4 regions of the Pseudomonas sp. Marseille-Q0931 genome follow, and region 3 is predicted to be linked to each of the others. Evidence: predicted binding sites of a transcription regulator. Region 3 holds the regulator's gene; each other region holds the start of a gene.
The links. Region 3 encodes FliA, which starts transcription of late flagellar genes. Its sites were predicted from a motif close to CTAAAGTTTNNNNNNNNNNNGCCGNTAA; they were not measured.
Positions count from the first base shown of each region.

Region 1: P3C50_RS03930 (methyl-accepting chemotaxis protein) is a predicted target of FliA. The motif match lies at 1,807-1,834, and genes of this name have one in related genera.
Region 2: P3C50_RS19645 (methyl-accepting chemotaxis protein) is a predicted target of FliA. The motif match lies at 2,137-2,164, and genes of this name have one in related genera.
Region 4: P3C50_RS09155 (methyl-accepting chemotaxis protein) is a predicted target of FliA. The motif match lies at 2,304-2,331, and genes of this name have one in related genera.

Region 1 is NZ_CALNWT010000001.1:796,536-801,011, reverse strand. Features, by position in the region: gene fabB (beta-ketoacyl-ACP synthase I) at 1-115, shown strand, start outside; gene P3C50_RS03930 (methyl-accepting chemotaxis protein) at 173-1,801, opposite strand; gene P3C50_RS03925 (hypothetical protein) at 1,936-2,286, opposite strand; gene P3C50_RS03920 (dual specificity protein phosphatase family protein) at 2,291-2,971, opposite strand; gene P3C50_RS03915 (phosphatase PAP2 family protein) at 2,968-3,693, opposite strand; gene P3C50_RS03910 (LTA synthase family protein) at 3,703-4,476, opposite strand, start outside.
Region 2 is NZ_CALNWT010000013.1:142,435-146,910, reverse strand. Features, by position in the region: gene pbpC (peptidoglycan glycosyltransferase PbpC) at 1-2,053, shown strand, start outside; gene P3C50_RS19645 (methyl-accepting chemotaxis protein) at 2,252-4,183, shown strand; gene P3C50_RS19640 (sensor domain-containing diguanylate cyclase) at 4,301-4,476, opposite strand, start outside.
Region 3 is NZ_CALNWT010000001.1:431,271-435,746, forward strand. Features, by position in the region: gene flhF (flagellar biosynthesis protein FlhF) at 1-422, shown strand, start outside; gene fleN (flagellar synthesis regulator FleN) at 536-1,366, shown strand; gene fliA (RNA polymerase sigma factor FliA) at 1,363-2,109, shown strand; gene P3C50_RS02180 (chemotaxis response regulator CheY) at 2,209-2,583, shown strand; gene P3C50_RS02185 (protein phosphatase CheZ) at 2,603-3,391, shown strand; gene P3C50_RS02190 (chemotaxis protein CheA) at 3,404-4,476, shown strand, end outside.
Region 4 is NZ_CALNWT010000003.1:60,057-64,532, reverse strand. Features, by position in the region: gene P3C50_RS09160 (SMP-30/gluconolactonase/LRE family protein) at 1-775, opposite strand, end outside; gene P3C50_RS09155 (methyl-accepting chemotaxis protein) at 962-2,272, opposite strand; gene P3C50_RS09150 (class I SAM-dependent DNA methyltransferase) at 2,443-3,186, shown strand; gene P3C50_RS09145 (sterol desaturase family protein) at 3,296-4,309, shown strand; gene P3C50_RS09140 (FMN-dependent NADH-azoreductase) at 4,352-4,476, opposite strand, start outside.

The sequences.
Region 1 (4,476 bases), 370 kb from region 3:
GCCGATCCAGCGCAAGACCGTCGAGAACGCCAAGCTCGACACCGTAATGAGCAACAGCTTCGGCTTTGGTGGCACCAACGCCACCCTCGTGCTCAAGCGCTGGGCCGGCAAGTAATTGCTGCTGCGGTAAAGAAACGGCGCCTTCGGGCGCCGTTTTCGTTTGTCCCGCGCCTCAGACTTTGAAGCGCGCCACCAGGTTATTGAGGTCGACTGCCAGGCGCGATAGCTCCTGGCTCGCTGCGCTGGTTTGATTGGCACCAGCGGAAGTCTGCATCGACAAGTCGCGGATATTCACCAGGTTGCGGTCCACCTCGCGCGCCACCTGTGCCTGCTCCTCGGATGCGCTGGCGATAACCAGGTTGCGCTCGTTGATCGAGGAAATCGCCTGGGTGATCTGCTCCAGCGCGACGCCTGCGGCCTGGGCCACTTCCAGCGTCGAACGGGCGCGGCCATTGCTGCTCTGCATGGCGTTGACGGCGCGATCCGTACCGCTCTGGATGCCGCCGATCATCTGCTCGATCTCCTGGGTCGACTGCTGGGTGCGATGCGCCAGCGCGCGTACTTCGTCCGCGACCACGGCGAAGCCGCGCCCGGCATCGCCAGCACGGGCCGCCTCGATGGCCGCGTTGAGCGCCAGCAAGTTGGTTTGCTCGGCAATCGAACGAATCACGTCGAGCACCTTGCTGATTTCGTGCACGCGCTGCGCCAGCTGTTCCACCTCTCCCGACGTGGTGGTGACATCGGCGGCCAGCTGGCCAATCGAGTCGACGGTCTGGCGCACCTGCTCGCGTCCTTGCTGCGCAGTGACGTTCGATTCACGCGACGCCTCGGAGGTGCTTACCGCATTACGCGCCACCTCTTCGACTGCCGCGGTCATCTCGTTGACCGCCGTAGCCGCCTGCTCGATCTCGGTGTTCTGCTGATGCAGCCCGCGGGTCGAATCCTCGGTCACCGCGTGCAGCTCCTCCGACGCCGAGGCCAGCTGGTTGGACGAATCGGCAATGTTCTGGATGGTGGTGCGCAGGCTTTGCTGCATGGTTTTCAGGGCAGCGAGCAGACGTGCTGGCTCGTCCTTGCCCTCGATCTGGAAATTCTGGGTCAGATCACCCGAAGCGACGATTTCTGCAGCTTCGACCGCCTGTTTCAGCGGCGCGACGATACTGCGTGTCAGCAGCATTGCGAGGATCACGGTCGCGATAGCGGCCAGTACGACCGCCAGGATGACCCCGTAACGCGCATTGTCATTGGCCGCAGCGATGTTGGCTACCGCGCTGCTGACCCCGGTGTCGTTGAGCGTAGCGAGTTCGGTCAATGCAGCAGCCAGAGCGTCGGCATGCCGACTCAACACGTCGGTAGCGAACCTGGCCGTGGCAGCATCGAAGTTACCGCCCTGAGCCAAGCGCAGAATCTCGGCGCGCTCTGCCAGGTAGTTCTTTTCTGCATCCAGGAATCGCTGAAAGACCTGCCGCTCTTCCTGAGAGCTGATCAACGCTTCGTAACGCTCACGCACGCTGCTGGCGTGATCGAGCATCCCATTGGCGCGCGCAATCCCCTGCTCGGCCTTTTGCGTATCGCGTTCGACCAGTATGCGCAGGGTCAGGGCACGCACGCGCAGGATCGTCTGAGACAGATCGTTCAGCGCCATGATGCTAGGCACCCAGTTCTTCTCGACTTCCTGCGATTGCTTCTTGATGTTGTCCAGCGTCAGTAGTACCCACGCGCCCATCAGCACCATGAACAAGGCGACCAGACCAAAACCGAGCCCGGAGCGAGGGGCGATTGATAGATTCCGCAGCGACATGTTGTGAAACTCCCATTGCACGCAAAAATTGAGTCATCCTCAGCCATACCTGGCGGAGAATCAGATAGGACGGTGCTTGCCCCTCTTTTTTATCGGCGACATTTCCGTGCACTTGATCACGAAAAAAAGAGAATTTACCGACGCAAGGCCCTCGCCATCGTTTGATCGACATGCCGACGCCATTCCTGGTCGCGCCAGTGGTCCTCTCGGCGCTGCTCCCAGTCATCGATACGTTGCGCGTTTTCGCACTGCTGAAATCCATCGTCCCAGCCCTGTGCGTACAAAAGTTCGTACCGGTACCGCGGCACATCCTTGGCGAACTTACCGAGCGGGCCAGCCGCCGAGCGACCGCTGCTGCAGCCGGCTTCGAAACCATCGACGAAAGCTGACGGATAATTGGCCGCCTGCATCTGCTCACGCAGGCTCTGGCAGCCGCTAATGGCCAGGAGAAACAGGCCGCCAAGCACAAGACACGGAAGTTTCATCGGTTCACGCCCTCTCGATCATGCCCAGCAAGCGCTCGCTGAATGCGCACATTGCCCACCGGCTGGTGCTGCACGCGCCGCTGGCCAGTGCCGAGCGCAACGCCGGGATATCGGCGTGGCGCAGGTAACGCTCGGCATCATCCATGCGCGACTCACCACCAAAGCCGCCGCCGCGCATTTCCGCCAGTGCCTGCTCCTTGCTCCAGTGCTGGTAGATCACCCGGTAAAGGGCGGCGACCAGCCCGGTTCTGTTCTGCCCGTGCTTGCAGTGAATCAACACCGGACCACGGCTCTGCGCCTGACGAATGCTGCGCAGCACTTCGATGACGTCGACATCGTCGATGCGGTCGGTACGCAGCGGCAGATGCACCTGAACAACCTTGGGATTCTTCAGCCAGTGCTCATCGCCGCGCTGATAGAAGTTGATCACCGTGGCGATGCCCAGCGTCTGCAGCTCAGGCAAATCCCTGGCCCTCGGCAAGGCGCTGCGATAGAGATTTGGCACCATGCGATAGAGGTTGATGCGGCTGTCCAGCGGCTGCGCCCAGCTGGCCGGACGCACGGTTTGCACCGGCACTGGCGCAGTGGTGGCGGCCCAGGCCATGCTCAAGGGCAGCGCCAGCAGCGCACCAAAAAATACCAGCGTGGCCAACGCCAGACGCAGCCCCGGTAGGAATCTGTTCATCGGCAGGTTTCTCTCCATTCAAGCGAGTTGCGCGATGGCTGTTCGGCAGGTGCGCGATAGAGCAGCCAGCGGTAAGTCAGCACGCAGATGATCCAATCGATCAGCAGCGTCCACAGGTTGTGCGAGAGAAAGTGTGCGCCTTGCAGCATGCGCCCCAGGGAGAACAGCGAGCCGAGCCCCAGCGCCACCAGCAGCGCGATACGTGCCATCCGCGGCCTGCGGTCACGCAGGACGAAGAACAGCGCCAGCAGCGAGAACCCCGCCGAAGCATGGCCGCCTGGCCAGCAGCGGCCGGGATTGGCGGTCGGCGCGCGCTCGGCCAGCAGCGGCGTGAATTGCTCCTGGCCGCCGAACTCGCTCAGGCTCCAAGGGCAGTGCATGCCGGTGAGCGTTTTCAGCGGGGTGACCAGGGAAGTCGACAGCCCCAGTGCCAGCACCAGGTAACCGAGCTGACGACGCCAGACGCGCAGCCGCGTCGGCAGCAGGCTGAGCACAAAGCCTGCGATAGCCAGCGCACCGAGCAGGATCAGCGCCTGCTTGGCGCGGTCATGCAGGATGTCCTCGAGCCAGAAGCTGCTACGCCCGATGAAACCCAGTCCGGGTTCGTAGAACAGCCGCGCCAGGGCAAAATCCACCGGGCTGGGATCGAACGCCAGCAGCAGCGCCATCAGCAGTACCGGTATACTGAGCGCCACGCGAAAGTCGAAATAACGGGACGACATTTCCACTCCTTAGCGCGCGCTGAGTTGCTGGCTGGATTGGGCGTCTGGATGCCAGGCCATCAGGTGTTTACCGAAGGCATGACTGGCACCCTGGTAATAGGCGATGTCACGACGCAGCAGCGGATCGTCGCCATCGCTGCGCGACTCATGACTCAGCCCCAGGGCGTCGTCATGGCGGCGCATGCCCCGGCGCGGGCTGAGGATCGCCAGGTCCTTGCCGTCGAACAGTCCAAGATGCTGGTAGTTGCCCAGCAGCGCGCGGCCTGCGGGATGATCAGCGCGTAACAGGTTGCGGCCGAAGAAGGTGGAGACGTAATCCAGATTGAGCAGGCCGAGCAGCGTCGGCGCCACGTCGATCTGGCTGGCGACGTCGGCGTATTCGGCCGGTTTGACGTATTTCGGGGCGTAGATGAACAGCGGGATGTGGTAGTTGGCCACCGGCAGATCCTCACGCCCGGCGCTACCGGCGGTATGGTCGGCGACGAAGACGAATAGCGTCTGATCGAACCAGGGCTTGCTGCGCGCCTCGGCGAGGAACTGGCCGATGGCGTAATCGGTGTACTTCACTGCCCCTTCGCGCCCCTCGCCGGAGGCAATGTCGATGCGCCCGTCCGGGTAGGTGTAGGGACGGTGGTTGGAGGTGGTCATCAGTTGCAGGAGGAACGGCTTGCCGGCGGCGTGATCGGCATCGGCCACCTTGATCGCCTGGCGATAGAGGTCCTCGTCGGCCATGCCCCAGGCGTTCTGGAAGCTCATCTCGGCCTCGTCGACGCTGCTCTGGTC
Region 2 (4,476 bases), on a different contig from region 3:
ATTGGCGCTGGGGCGTGCGGCCTGGCAGAACCTGACCGGCGGGCGTGTGGTGTCCGGTGGCAGCACGCTGTCGATGCAGGTGGCGCGGCTGCTCGATCCGCATGGCCGTGACTTGCCCGGCAAGCTCAAGCAGCTATGGCGCACCGCGCAGCTGGAGTGGCATCTGTCCAAGGACGAAATCCTCACCCTGTATCTGAATCGTGCGCCCTTCGGTGGCACCTTGCAGGGCGTGGCCGCTGCCAGTTGGAGTTATCTGGGCAAGCCGCCAAGCCAGCTCACCCGCGCCGATGCCGCGCTGCTCGCCGTGCTGCCGCAGGCACCCAGCCGCTTGCGTCCGGATCGCCATCCCGAGCGTGCCCAGGCGGCGCGCGACAAGGTGCTACGCCGCCTGGGTGAGTTCCAGGTTTGGCCGCAGACCCAGGTGGACGAAGCGCTGGAAGAGCCGGTGTTTCTCGCGCCGCGCCGCGAACCGAGCCTGGCGCCCTTGTTGGCGCGGCGGCTGAACCGTGCCGGCAGCCCGCCGCTGATTCGCACCACCCTCGATGCCGGTTTGCAGCTGCGCCTGGAAGACCTGCTGCTGGGCTGGCGTGCGCGCCTGCCCGAGCGCACCTCGGCGGCGATCCTGGTGGTGGAGCACGAGAGCATGGCGGTTCGCGCCTATCTCGGCTCGGTGGATATCGGCGACACCTCGCGCTTTGGCCACGTCGACATGGTGCGCGCCCTGCGTTCGCCCGGCTCGACGCTCAAACCCTTTCTTTACGGCATGGCGCTGGATGCCGGGCTGATCCACTCCGAGTCACTGCTGCAGGACGTGCCGCGGCATTACGGTGACTACCGCCCCGGCAACTTCGCCGCCGGCTTCATCGGTCCGGTGTCGGCCAGCGAAGCCCTGGCCACCTCGCTCAACCTGCCTGCCGTGCAGCTGCTCGAAGCTTACGGGCCGAAGCGCTTCGCCGGCGAGCTGCGCAGCGCGGGGCTGCCGATTCGTCTGCCGGCGCTGGCCGAGCCGAACCTGGCGCTGATTCTCGGTGGCGGTGGCTCGCGGCTGGAGTCGCTGGTGACCGGCTACAGCGCCTTCGCCCGTGGCGGCATGGCCGCCCGCCCGCGTCTGCAGCCGGATGACGAGCTGCGCGAGCGCCGGCTGCTGTCGCCCGGTTCGGCCTGGATCATCCGGCGCATCCTCAGCGGCCAGGCGCGGCCGGATCGCGATCCGCGCGCGCAGCTGGCGCAGCGTCCGACCCTGGCCTGGAAGACCGGCACCAGCTATGGCTTTCGCGACGCCTGGGCCATTGGCGTCGGTCCGCGCCATCTGATCGGCATCTGGATCGGTCGCCCGGACGGCACCCCTGTGCCCGGCCAGTTCGGTCTGGCCTCGGCCGCGCCGCTATTGCTGCAGGTGCATGATCTGCTGGTCAACCGCGACAGTCAGCGGGGCATCGCGGCGCCGGCCGATCCGCAGCCGGCCGAGGTTGGCGTGGCCGCCATCTGCTGGCCGCTGGGCCAGCCAATGAGCAGGGACGATCCCAACTGTCGACGCCTGCGTTTCGCCTGGACGTTGGAGGGCACCACGCCACCGACCTTGCAGGCCGCCGATCAGCCGCTGGGCAGTGGCTTGCGCGAACGTTACTGGATCAATGCCGAGGGGCATCGCGTCGGGCCTGCCTGTGCGGGTGCCGAGACGCGCGAGCTGGCGTTGTGGCCGGCGCCGCTGGAACCCTGGTTGCCACGACGGGAACGACGTACTGCACGTTTGCCGAGTATAGATCCGGGCTGTCCACCGCCACGCAGTAGCCAGGTGGCGCCGCTTTCCATCGTCGGTGTACGCGATGGTGATCGCCTGCGCCGGCCGCAGGGCAGTCACGAACCGCTGCGCCTCAGCCTGTCCGCTCTGGGCGGCAATGGCCGGCGCTGGTGGTTTCTCGATGGCCAGCCAGTGGGCGATAGTGCCGTGGATGCGTCCTTCAGTCACGCCTTCGACAGTGGCCGGCATCAGTTGAGCGTGCTCGACGAAGGCGGGCAGACCGCTCGTCTGGAATTTAGCGTCGGGCCCTGAGGCGAGTCGTCCGCCAACCCGCGGCCAGCGGCCGCTCTGGCATCAGCACCGGTCAGTGCTGCCCATGGTGCCGAATCTTGTGAATAAAGCCTGGCCGTGCGCCGCCGATATGAAACCAGGCGGTAAGCAATTGCAATTTGTGTACATTTTTGTATCCAATTGCCTGGCCCATTACAAGAACAACCGGGAGAAGCCCCCATGCGCCTCTGGCAACGCAGTATTCAGTGGCAATTGATCCTCAGCATGGGCGCGGCCCTGCTGACCAGCATTCTTATCGTCGTCGGCATCTACTCCGCGGTGGTGGACCGTCTGACCGAGCGCTACCTGATCGAAGAGGCGCTGCCGGCTCGGGTACTGGCGATTCGCAACGACCTGGAGCGAGTGCTGACCGCGCCGATTACCGCCAACGCCTCGATTGCCGAGAACAGTTTGGTGCAGGACTGGCTTGCGGCGGGCGAGGAGGCCGCACGGCGCGACGAGTTCGCTCGTTATCTCGAAAGCGTGCGCGCCCAGCAGAACGCCATGACCACTTCCATCGTCGCCCTGGCCAGTGGCAACTACACCACCGGCGAAGGGCTGGTGCGCACGCTCGACCGCAGCCAGGCGGAGAACCAGTGGTTCTACCGCCTGATCGACGGCGAGCGCGACCGCGTGCTGGAGATCGACATCGACAAGACCACACGGCAGCCCACGCTGTTCATCAACCAGCGCATCAAGCGCGGCGGCAAGACGCTTGGCGTGTCTGGCTTGGGCTATAGCCTGGCGGACATGTCGAAAATGATCAGCGACTTCCGCTTCGGCGAGCGTGGCCAGGTGTTCCTGATCGACAGCCAGGGCAACATCAAGGTCCATCCCAATTCGCAGCTGAGCGGCAGTGGCAAGCTCGGCGAGCTGTTCGGCGCCGATGCCAGTCGCCAGGTTCTGGCTGGCGACAGCCGTGCGTTGCGCTTCGAGCGCAATGGCGAGACCTTTCTTGCCGTGGCGCAGAAGTTCGCCAGCATAGACTGGCTGCTGGTCAGCGAAGTGCCGGAGGCCGAAGTCTACGCCGAGGCGCGTCAGGCGCTGCTGATGACCAGCCTGATCGGCGTGGCCGTGGCACTGCTGTTCCTTGGCCTGGTGGTACTGCTGGCGCGCGGCCTGGTACGGCCGATCCGTCAGGTGACCCAGGCGCTGGTGGAGATCGGGGGTGGTGGGGGCGACCTGACGCGGCGTCTGGATGAATCGCGGGCTGATGAGCTGGGCGACCTGGCGCGTGGCTTCAACCGTTTTCTCGCCAGCCAGCGCGATTTGATCGGTGATGTGCTAGCCACCAGCGAGCGCCTGCGCACTGCTGTCGGTCAGGTGGCGCGGGTGGTGGAGAACACCGCTGGGCGCGCGGGCCAGCAGCAGGATATGACCGATATGGTGGCTACCGCGGTGAACGAGATGGGCTTGACCGTGCAGGAAATCGCGCGCAACGCCAGCGACGCTGCGCAGTCCTCGCACAGCGCCCGCGAAGAAGCGCAGAGCGCGCGTCAGGTGGTCGGGCAGTCCATCGCCCATATCGAACGGATGTCCGCCGATATCGGCAGCGCCGCGGATGCGGTAACCGAATTGGCCGAGCAGGTTGCGTCCATCGATCAGGTACTGGCGGTGATTCGCGGAATCTCCGAGCAGACCAACCTGCTGGCGCTGAACGCCGCCATCGAGGCGGCGCGGGCCGGGGAAATGGGCCGCGGTTTCGCCGTGGTGGCCGATGAGGTACGCACTCTGGCCAGCCGTACCCAGGCCTCGACCGACGAGATCCAGCAGATGATCCAGCGCCTCAAGCAGGGCGCGGAAACCGCGGTCAGCTCGATGCACGCCGGCCAGTCGGCTACCAGCACCGGCGTCGAGTCCAGCCAGCGTACCGGGCAGTCTCTGCGGGCCATCACCGAACAGGTCGAACGCATCAGTGATATGAATACCCAGGTGGCGGCAGCGACCGAAGAGCAGAGTTCGGTGACCGAGGAGATCAATCGTAACGTGCAGGGCATCGCCGATCTGGCGCACGCTACCGCCGGTGAGGTACGCGCCTGTCGCGAGGATTGTCAGACGCTGAGCCGCCTGGCTGACGATCTGACCGGGCAGATGGGCAAGTTCCGTCTCTAGTGGTGATGGCTTTCGTAGGGTTCGCTGTCGCAGCGATTATCACCGCTCGGGTGCGCCCAGCCTGGGCGGCCCTGCGAGCCCTACTTAAACCCCGCGCGATCCTGAGGCCGCCGTGCCTCAGTGATCGGCCGCGACTAGGCGGTTGCGGCCTTCACGTTTGGCGCGATACAGCGCGCCATCCACGCGCCGGAAGAAGGCGTCGGCGTCGCCATCGTGCCGTTTGCTGAAGCAACCGACGCCGAGGCTGGTCGTTAGCTCCAGGCGCTGGCCGGCCAGCAGCAGGCCTTCGTTCT
Region 3 (4,476 bases):
TGGTGCTGGTCGATACCGCTGGCCTGCCAGGCAACGATCCGGCGCTGCGTATGCAGCTGGAGAGCCTGGCCTCGGCACGCATCAAGGCGAAGAATTATCTGGTATTGGCCGCAACAAGTCAGAGCCAAGTGCTCAAGGCGGCCTACCATAGTTACAAGCGTTGTGGCCTTTCAGGCTGCATACTGACGAAGCTGGATGAAGCCGCGAGTCTGGGTGAGGTTTTAGGTCTGGCTATAGGCCAGCAACTGCCGGTAGCCTATGTGACGGACGGGCCGCGGATTCCGGATGACCTGCAAGTGCCGCGTAGCCATCAGTTGGTCAGCCGCGCAGTGGGGCTGCAGGCCGCCGAGGAGCCGAGTGAAGACGCCATGGCGCAGATGTTCGCCGGCCTCTATCACAATCCGGCCAAGCGAGCCGGCTGAAGCGGCGAGAATGTTGCACCCTCCCGCCACGTGGCGCGGGAGTGAACGGCCTCAACGGGTGTTTTCAACGGCCTGTAGGGCCAAGTCGAAGTTAGACAAGGTGTAGAAAGAACATGGCTATGCATCCCGTACAGGTGATTGCGGTTACTGGCGGCAAGGGTGGCGTCGGCAAGACCAATGTGTCGGTCAATCTGTCCATGGCCCTGGCCGATCTCGGCCGTCGGGTGATGCTGATGGACGCTGACCTGGGCCTGGCCAACGTCGACGTTCTGTTGGGACTCACGCCCAAGCGCACCCTGGCTGATGTCATCTCGGGTGAATGCGATCTGCGTGACGTCCTGCTGCAGGGGCCGGGCGGCATCCGCATCGTGCCGGCAGCGTCCGGCACACAGAGCATGGTCAGTCTCACGCCGATGCAGCATGCAGGCTTGATCCAGGCATTCAGTGACATCAGCGAAAATCTTGACGTGCTGGTGATCGACACCGCTGCCGGCATCGGCGATGCGGTCGTCAGCTTCGTGCGTGCTGCGCAGGAGATCCTCGTGGTGGTGTGCGATGAGCCCACCTCGATTACCGATGCCTACGCGCTGATCAAGCTGCTCAATCGCGATCACGGCATCAGTCGCTTCCGTGTATTGGCCAATATGGCCCATAGCCCGCAGGAAGGACGCAATCTCTTTGCTAAGCTGACCAAGGTGACGGATCGTTTCCTCGATGTCGCCCTGCAGTATGTCGGTGCCGTGCCCTACGATGAATGTGTGCGTAAGGCCGTGCAGAAGCAGCGCGCCGTTTATGAAGCCTTCCCTCGATCCAAGTGCGCCCTGGCGTTCAAGGCGATAGCTCAGAAGGTAGATACCTGGCCGTTACCGGCCAATCCTCGTGGTCATCTGGAGTTTTTCGTCGAGCGTCTGGTGCAACAACCGACCGCAGACTCGGCCGTATGACAGCAGCCTCTGGACTTCGTATGTACAACAAGGCTCAGGCGCAGGACTCCCAGCACCAGCTGATCGAGCGCTATGCGCCGCTGGTCAAGCGCATCGCCTACCACCTGCTGGCCCGCTTGCCGGCCAGCGTGCAGGTCGATGATCTTATCCAGGCCGGCATGATCGGCCTGCTCGAAGCCTCGCGCAAATACGACTCCAGCAAGGGCGCCAGTTTCGAGACCTTCGCGGGTATCCGTATCCGTGGCTCCATGCTCGACGAGGTGCGCAAGGGCGATTGGGCGCCGCGTTCGGTGCACCGCAACAGCCGTATGGTCAGCGATGCTATTCGTGTCGTTGAAGCAAGAACTGGGCGCGACGCTAAAGATCACGAGGTCGCGGCCGAACTCCAATTGAGTCTGGAGGATTACTACGGCATTCTTGGCGACACTTTGGGCAGCCGCCTGTTCAGCTTCGACGACCTGTTGCAGGACGGCGAGCATGGCGGGCTGCACGAAGACGCCGGACACACTCACCTCGAACCTTCGCGGGACCTCGAAGACGAACGCTTCCAGGCGGCCTTGGCCGATGCCATCGCCGGTTTGCCGGAGCGCGAACGTCTGGTGCTGGCGCTGTATTACGATGAAGAACTGAACTTGAAGGAAATCGGTGAAGTGCTGGGGGTTAGCGAGTCACGCGTGAGCCAGTTGCACAGCCAGTGCGCGGCGCGTCTGCGCTCGCGGCTGAGTGAATGGCGTGCTGGCTGAAGGCGGCGTACTCGCAGGCGCAAACGGTTTCACGATTAAAGGACGTAGTTGCAAGCGCAATACGTTTGGGACTGTACGGAGGTCGACTTGGACAAGAACATGAAAATCCTCATCGTTGACGATTTCTCGACGATGCGACGGATCATCAAGAACCTCTTGCGGGATTTGGGTTTCACCAACACCGCGGAAGCCGATGACGGCACCTCGGCACTGCCGATGCTGCAAAGCGGCAGTTTCGACTTTCTGGTGACCGACTGGAACATGCCCGGCATGACCGGCATCGACCTGCTGCGTGCCGTACGCGCCGACGAGCGCCTCAAGCACCTGCCGGTGCTGATGGTGACCGCTGAAGCCAAGCGCGATCAGATCATCGAGGCGGCCCAGGCCGGCGTGAACGGCTATGTAGTCAAACCCTTCACCGCTCAGGTGCTGAAGGAAAAGATCGAGAAGATCTTCGAGCGGGTCAACGGCTGATGCCGGCCGCGAGGGTGCTATGGAACACGATGACTCCACGCTGGGTGACCTTGAATCGTCCCTGAAAACCAATGCCCGTGAGCTGGTCGATAGCCTCGAAAAAGGTAACTTCGGCAACGCGGTGCAACTGATCAACGAGCTCAACAAGGTTCGTGATCGCGGGCTGTATCACGAGGTCGGCAAACTGACCCGTGAACTGCACAACGCCATTGTCAATTTTCAACTCGATCCGCGTATGCCGCATGCCCAGGAGCTGTCGCAGATTGCCGACGCTACCGAGCGGCTGAACTACGTCGTGACCATGACCGAGAAGGCTGCCAACCGGACCATGGATCTGGTCGAACAGAGCGCGCCGCTGGTCAATGATCTGAGCGATGAAGCGCAGAGCCTGAACGTCGAATGGGGCCGCTTTATGCGCCGTGAAATCGGTGCCGACGGTTTTCGCGAGCTGGCCAAGCGTGTCGAGCTGTTCCTCGCCCGCAGTGAGCGAGATGGCGCCAAGCTCTCAGGCCATCTCAACGACATTCTGCTGGCGCAGGACTACCAGGACCTTACCGGTCAGGTGATCAAGCGTGTCACCCAACTGGTGACCGAAGTGGAAAGCAACCTGCTCAAGCTGATGCTCATGGCCAGCCAGGTCGACCGTTTCGCCGGTATTCAGCACGACCACGAAGTGCTGCGCGCCGAACAGGAAAAATTAAAAGAACCATCGCGGGGTGAAGGTCCGCAGATTCATGCCGATAAGCGTGATGACGTTGCCTCCAGCCAGGACGATGTCGACGACCTGCTGTCCAGTCTAGGGTTCTAAGGAGCACACAATATGAGCTTCGGCGCCGATGAAGAGATCCTCCAGGATTTCCTGGTAGAGGCCGGCGAGATTCTCGAACAGTTGTCCGAACAGTTAGTCGAGCTGGAAAGCCGACCGGACGACATGAACCTGCTCAATGCCATCTTTCGCGGTTTCCATACCGTCAAGGGCGGAGCGGGCTTCCTCCAGCTCAACGAGCTGGTGGAGTGCTGCCATATCGCCGAAAACGTCTTCGACATCCTGCGCAAGGGTGAGCGTCGCGTCGATTCGGAGCTGATGGATGTAGTGCTCGAGGCTCTTGATGCAGTCAATGGCATGTTCGGCGAAGTGCGTGAGCGGCGTGAGCCGACGCCCGCGTCGCCGGAGCTGCTGGCGGCCCTGTCGCGCCTGGCCGAACCGGGTGGCGGCGAAGCGGCCCCTGAACCGGTGCAGCAGGCGCAGCCGCAACCCGAGCCCGAACCGGAGCCCCAGGCGGTTGCTGCGTCCGTTGCCTCGGGCGATATCACTGACAGCGAATTCGAGCAACTGCTCGACGCGCTGGGTGAGGCGCCGGCTGCCGCTCCAAGTGCGGAGAATGCCGCCGGTGATGAGATCACCGATGACGAGTTCGAATCGCTGCTCGACCAGTTGCACGGCAAAGGGCAGTTCTCCGGCATGGTCGAGACGCCTGCTGCGATCGCTGTCGTTGCCTCTGCGCCGGCTGCTGCCCCGGCAGGCGACGACATAACCGACGACGAATTCGAAGCGCTGCTCGATCAGTTGCATGGCAAGGGTCAGTTCTCTGACGCAGCCGAAGCCGCGGCGCCGGTTGCTGCGGCCGTTGCCGCTGCACCTGTTGCGGCCAGTGATGAGATCACCGACGACGAGTTCGAGTCGTTGCTCGATCAACTGCACGGCAAGGGCAAGTTCGTAGCGCCCAGCGAGCCGGCGCCGGCCCCGGTACCTGCGGCCAAACCGGCTGCGGCGCCCAAGGCCGCCGCACCCGCCAGCCCTGCACCTGCCAAGGCTGAGCCCGCTGCTGCCCGTGCCAGCGCCGCGCCTGCAGCTGCGGCCGAAAAGGCAACGGCGGCGAGCGAAGCGGAAAC
Region 4 (4,476 bases), on a different contig from region 3:
CGTTCACCTGATATGCCCATACCAGGCGATGCGGCTTGGCGCGACCCTCGACGATGTACAGGGTCTTCTCGTCCGGCGAGAAGCACAGGCCGTTGGGGCCGGCCAGATCGTCGATCACACGGGTGACCTGCTGCGTCTCGCCGTCGATGCGGTAGACGCCATGGGGCAGCTCCGGCTCGATCTTGTAACCCTCGTAGAAGTTACCGGTCTGGAAGGGCGGGTCGGTGAACCAGACCGAGCCGTCGCGCTTGACCACCAGGTCGTTCGGCGAGTTGAAGCGTTTGCCCTCGAAGGTGTCGGCCAGCACGGTGATGCTGCCGTCGTGTTCGGTGCGGGTGATGCGTCGGCCAACGTCCTGGGTGGTCGAGCCTTCGCAAGCGATCAGCCGGCCCTGGCGGTCGCGTACCAGGCCATTGGCATAGTTCGACGGCTGGCGATAGACGGCCAGCGACTGGCTGATTTCGTCCCAGCGCATGATGCGGTTGTTGGGAATGTCGCTAACCAGCAGGTAGCGACCGTCACCGAACCACACCGGACCTTCGGCCCAGCGGATGCCGTCGGCAAGTTTTTCCACGCTGGCGTTGAACAGGCGTAATTGCAGGAAGCTGTCATCCAGCGCCTTCACCGCGCCGGACGGGTAACGCAGATCGAGGGGTTGCGTGGCGTTGGCCAGTTGCGGCAGCAGAGAGGCAGCGCCGGCGGCGGCAGCGGAGCAGACCAGCGATTGCTTGAGAAATTGGCGGCGTGAGCCGACGGGGCGTTGTTCGTCATTCATTGGGAGGTTTCCTTGTTGTTCTTGTTGATAGTGGATGCGACTCAGGAAACTTATACGATGTATGACGACATTGGAAACCCTGTCACCCAACTCGTTCAGGATATTCGTGAATTGGCTTTGGATCGGGCCATTCAGGGTTTCATGGAGGATCAGGTTGTGTGATGACTAAGCGGCGGTATCGTGAGATCACAACTGCGTAGCGAAAATCTCTACCGCCTTGACCACGCGCCGCGCGCCATCCTGGATTTCCTCGATGACCTGGCCAGCCTGGCCCGACAGTTCGAGGCCCAGCTCGGCCTGGCTCTTGCCGCGGTCAATGATCTCTACCGCGCGCTCGGCCAATTGCTGGTTCTGACTGACCACCGAGGTGATTTCCACCGTTGCTGCGCTGGTTCGGGAGGCCAACTGCCGAACCTCATCGGCTACCACCGCGAAGCCGCGCCCCTGGTCACCGGCACGCGCCGCCTCGATGGCCGCGTTCAGCGCCAGCAGGTTGGTCTGGTCGGCGATGCTGCTGATGTTCTTGACGATGGAGCCGATGAGCTGGGATTGCTTGTCCAGCGCCTCGATACCTTGTGCGGCTTCCTGCATGCGCGTGGCCAGTTCGGTCATGGCGTCGAGCATCTGCTGTACCACCGAGGCGCCGTTGCGCGCGCTTTCGTCGGTGCCCTTGGAGGTCTCGAACGCAATGCCGGCGGCCTGGGCCACGGCCTCCTCGCGCTGCACCTGATCGGTGATCACCGTGGCGAACTTGACCACCTTGTACAGCTGGTCGTGGGCGTCGGTGATGGGGTTGTAGGAGGCCTCCAGCCACACGTCGCGGCCGTGGCTATCCAGGCGGCGAAAGCGGTTGACGACGAATTCGCCTCGGCGCAATTGCTCCCAGAACCGTTGGTACTCGAGGGAGTTGTATTCGCTCGGGTCGCAGAATATGCGGTGATGCTTGCCCTGGATCTGCGCCAGGCTATAGCCCATGGAATCGAGAAAGCGCTGGTTGGCGGTCAGCACTTCACCGTTCAGATTGAATTCGATCACCGCGGTGGAGCGCTGCAAGGCCTTGATCAGGTTTTCATGCTCGCGCGAGGTCTCGATGGTGCGGGTCAGGTCGCTGGCATGGATGGAAAAGTAGCGAATACGCCCGCCGCTATCACGCACCGGCTGCAGGATCGAGCGCAGCCAGGCTTCCTCGCCATTGCCGCGCAGCAGGCGGATCACCCCGGCAAGGTGCTCGCCACGCTCCAGCGCCTGGCGCACGCGGTGGTGGAAGTCGAGACTGCGCACATGCTCGGGAATCATTGCCAGCAGGGACTGACCTTGCAGGCGCTGCGGCGTATAGCCCATCTCACCGAGGAAATTGTCGTTGGCGCGCTCGATGCGACCTTGCGGGTCGAGGATCAACACCAGCATTTCCTCTTCCAGGCTGGCGCGCACCTGCTCCACGGAAGAGAGGTCCTCACGCAGTGCCTGCAACTCCTGCTTCAGTCGTCCATTGAACATGTGGGCCATCTCGCTGAGTGTTGACGTCATTGTTTCGGCTGCAAACGTCAGGAGTTTAGCGGGGTCGTAGCCTGTGCAAAAAAGCGAGTAGCGCGGTGATATTTTCCCTATCGGCGCGCGGCTGCGCTTGGGATATGATGCGCGCCCCTCGGCTCCCCTGGCGGGTCATCATGTCCGGCAACGCTCTCTATACCGACCTGTCGGGCTATTACGACCTGATGTGCGCGGACATCGACTACGCCGCGCAGAGCCACTGCGTGCAGCGCCTGCAGCAGCTGTTCGGCAATGGCGGCAAACGCCACCTCGACCTGGCCTGCGGCACCGGCCCGCATGTGCGCCATTTCCTCAATGCCGGCTACGCCAGCAGCGGGCTGGACATCAACCAGCCGATGCTCGACCGCGCCGCCCAGCGCTGCCCCGAGGCGCGCTTTTCCCGGCAGGACATGTGCAGCTTCCAGGTCGACGAGCCGCTGGATCTGATCACCTGCTTTCTCTACTCCATCCATTACAGCGCCAGCATCGAACGGCTCAAGGCCTGCATCGCCAGCGTGCACGCCGCCCTGGCGCCGGGCGGGGTGTTCTGCTTCAACGCCGTGGACAAGCAGCGCATCGACAACGCCTCGTTCGTTTCCCATAGTGCTTTGCATGCCGAAGGGCAGTTTCGTTTCAGCTCCGGCTGGTACTACCGCGGCGAAGGCGAGCAGCAGGCACTGCGCCTGCGCATCGAGCGCACCCTGGGTGAGCAGAGCGAGATCTGGCACGACGAGCACCCGATGGTGGCGGTGAGCTTCGCCGAATTGCAGGCCCTGCTGGCGCCGTATTTCGAGATGCAGGTGCTGGAGCACGACTATCAGCGGCTGGTCCCGTGGGATGGCAACTCCGGCAATGCGCTATTCGCCTGCAGCAAGCGCTGAACGGCAAGTGGCCGGGCCGCACGGCAGATGCCGGGGGTAACTATTCTCATTTGCTAAAACATCATTCTTGCTTATCATTCCGCCACTTTTGCCTGGGGAGGTTGGAGTGATGCAAGAGCTGTCGCTGGCAGCCACTCCGTTGACTGAGCTGCTGGCCGTTCTGGCCAGGCAGTTTCAGGGGCTTTTCGACCTGAATGGGCGTATCGGCCTGGTCTTCATCCTGCTTTCCTACAGCGTGGCCTACCTGCTTTACCGCCGGCGTCGCGTGAGCAGCGGCATTGCATCGTTCTGGCAGTTCATCGGTGGGCGCCAGGTGCTGCTGCATCCTTCGGCGCTGCTCGACTACCGCTACTACTTCATCCGCGCTCTGCTGCGCGTGCTGCTGATCGTTCCGGTGATCGGCCTGGTTGATCCCTACGTGTTGCATTCGGCCGACTACATGGCCTTCTTCACCAACCTCTGGGGCGCGCGGCCGCAACTGGGTGAAAATCTCGGCCTGAGCCTGCTCTATGGCCTGGGCGTGTTCCTGATCAACGATTTCGCCAGCTACTGGACGCACCGCGCCTTCCACTCACGCTGGCTTTGGGAGTTCCACAAGGTTCACCACGTCGCACCCGTGCTGGTGCCGCTTACCGCCAGCCGAGTGCATGTCGTGGAAAAACTCGCCGACAGCTTGCTTACGCTGGTGCTGCTGGGCGCCTACTCCGGGACGTTCTGGTACCTGTGCGGGGGCGAGATCAGTCGCTACACGCTGTTTGGCGTGACCTACCTGGTGTTCATCTTCAACTGCCTGGCGGCCAATCTGCGCCATACGCACATCTGGCTCTCCTTCGGGCCCAGGTTGGAACACCTGCTCAACAGTCCGGCGCAGCATCAGATCCACCACAGCGATGCCCCGCGTCACTTCCACAAGAACTTCGGCACCAATCTGTCGATCTGGGACTGGATGTTCGGCACGCTCTACACCACCACGGACACCCCGGAGCCGCTCAGCTTCGGCACGGCCGAACGCGATGCGCATCGCTACCAGAGCCTGTACAGCCTGATCGTGCTGCCGTTCATCGACACTGCGCGCAAGGCGCTGCACAGCATCGAAGGGCGAAGCCTGCGCCGAAGGGTTTAGCGCAGACGGCGCCGCGGCCATCCACGCTAAGCCCTCACGTGGTCACGCCGGCTGTGCGACGCGTTCGGCCTGCACGGAGCGTTGCAGTTCGGCCACCAGCGCATCGACCTTGTTCAGCCCCTGCCTGACTGACTCTGCGAGCAATTCGCCGCCGACTTCCTGACCTT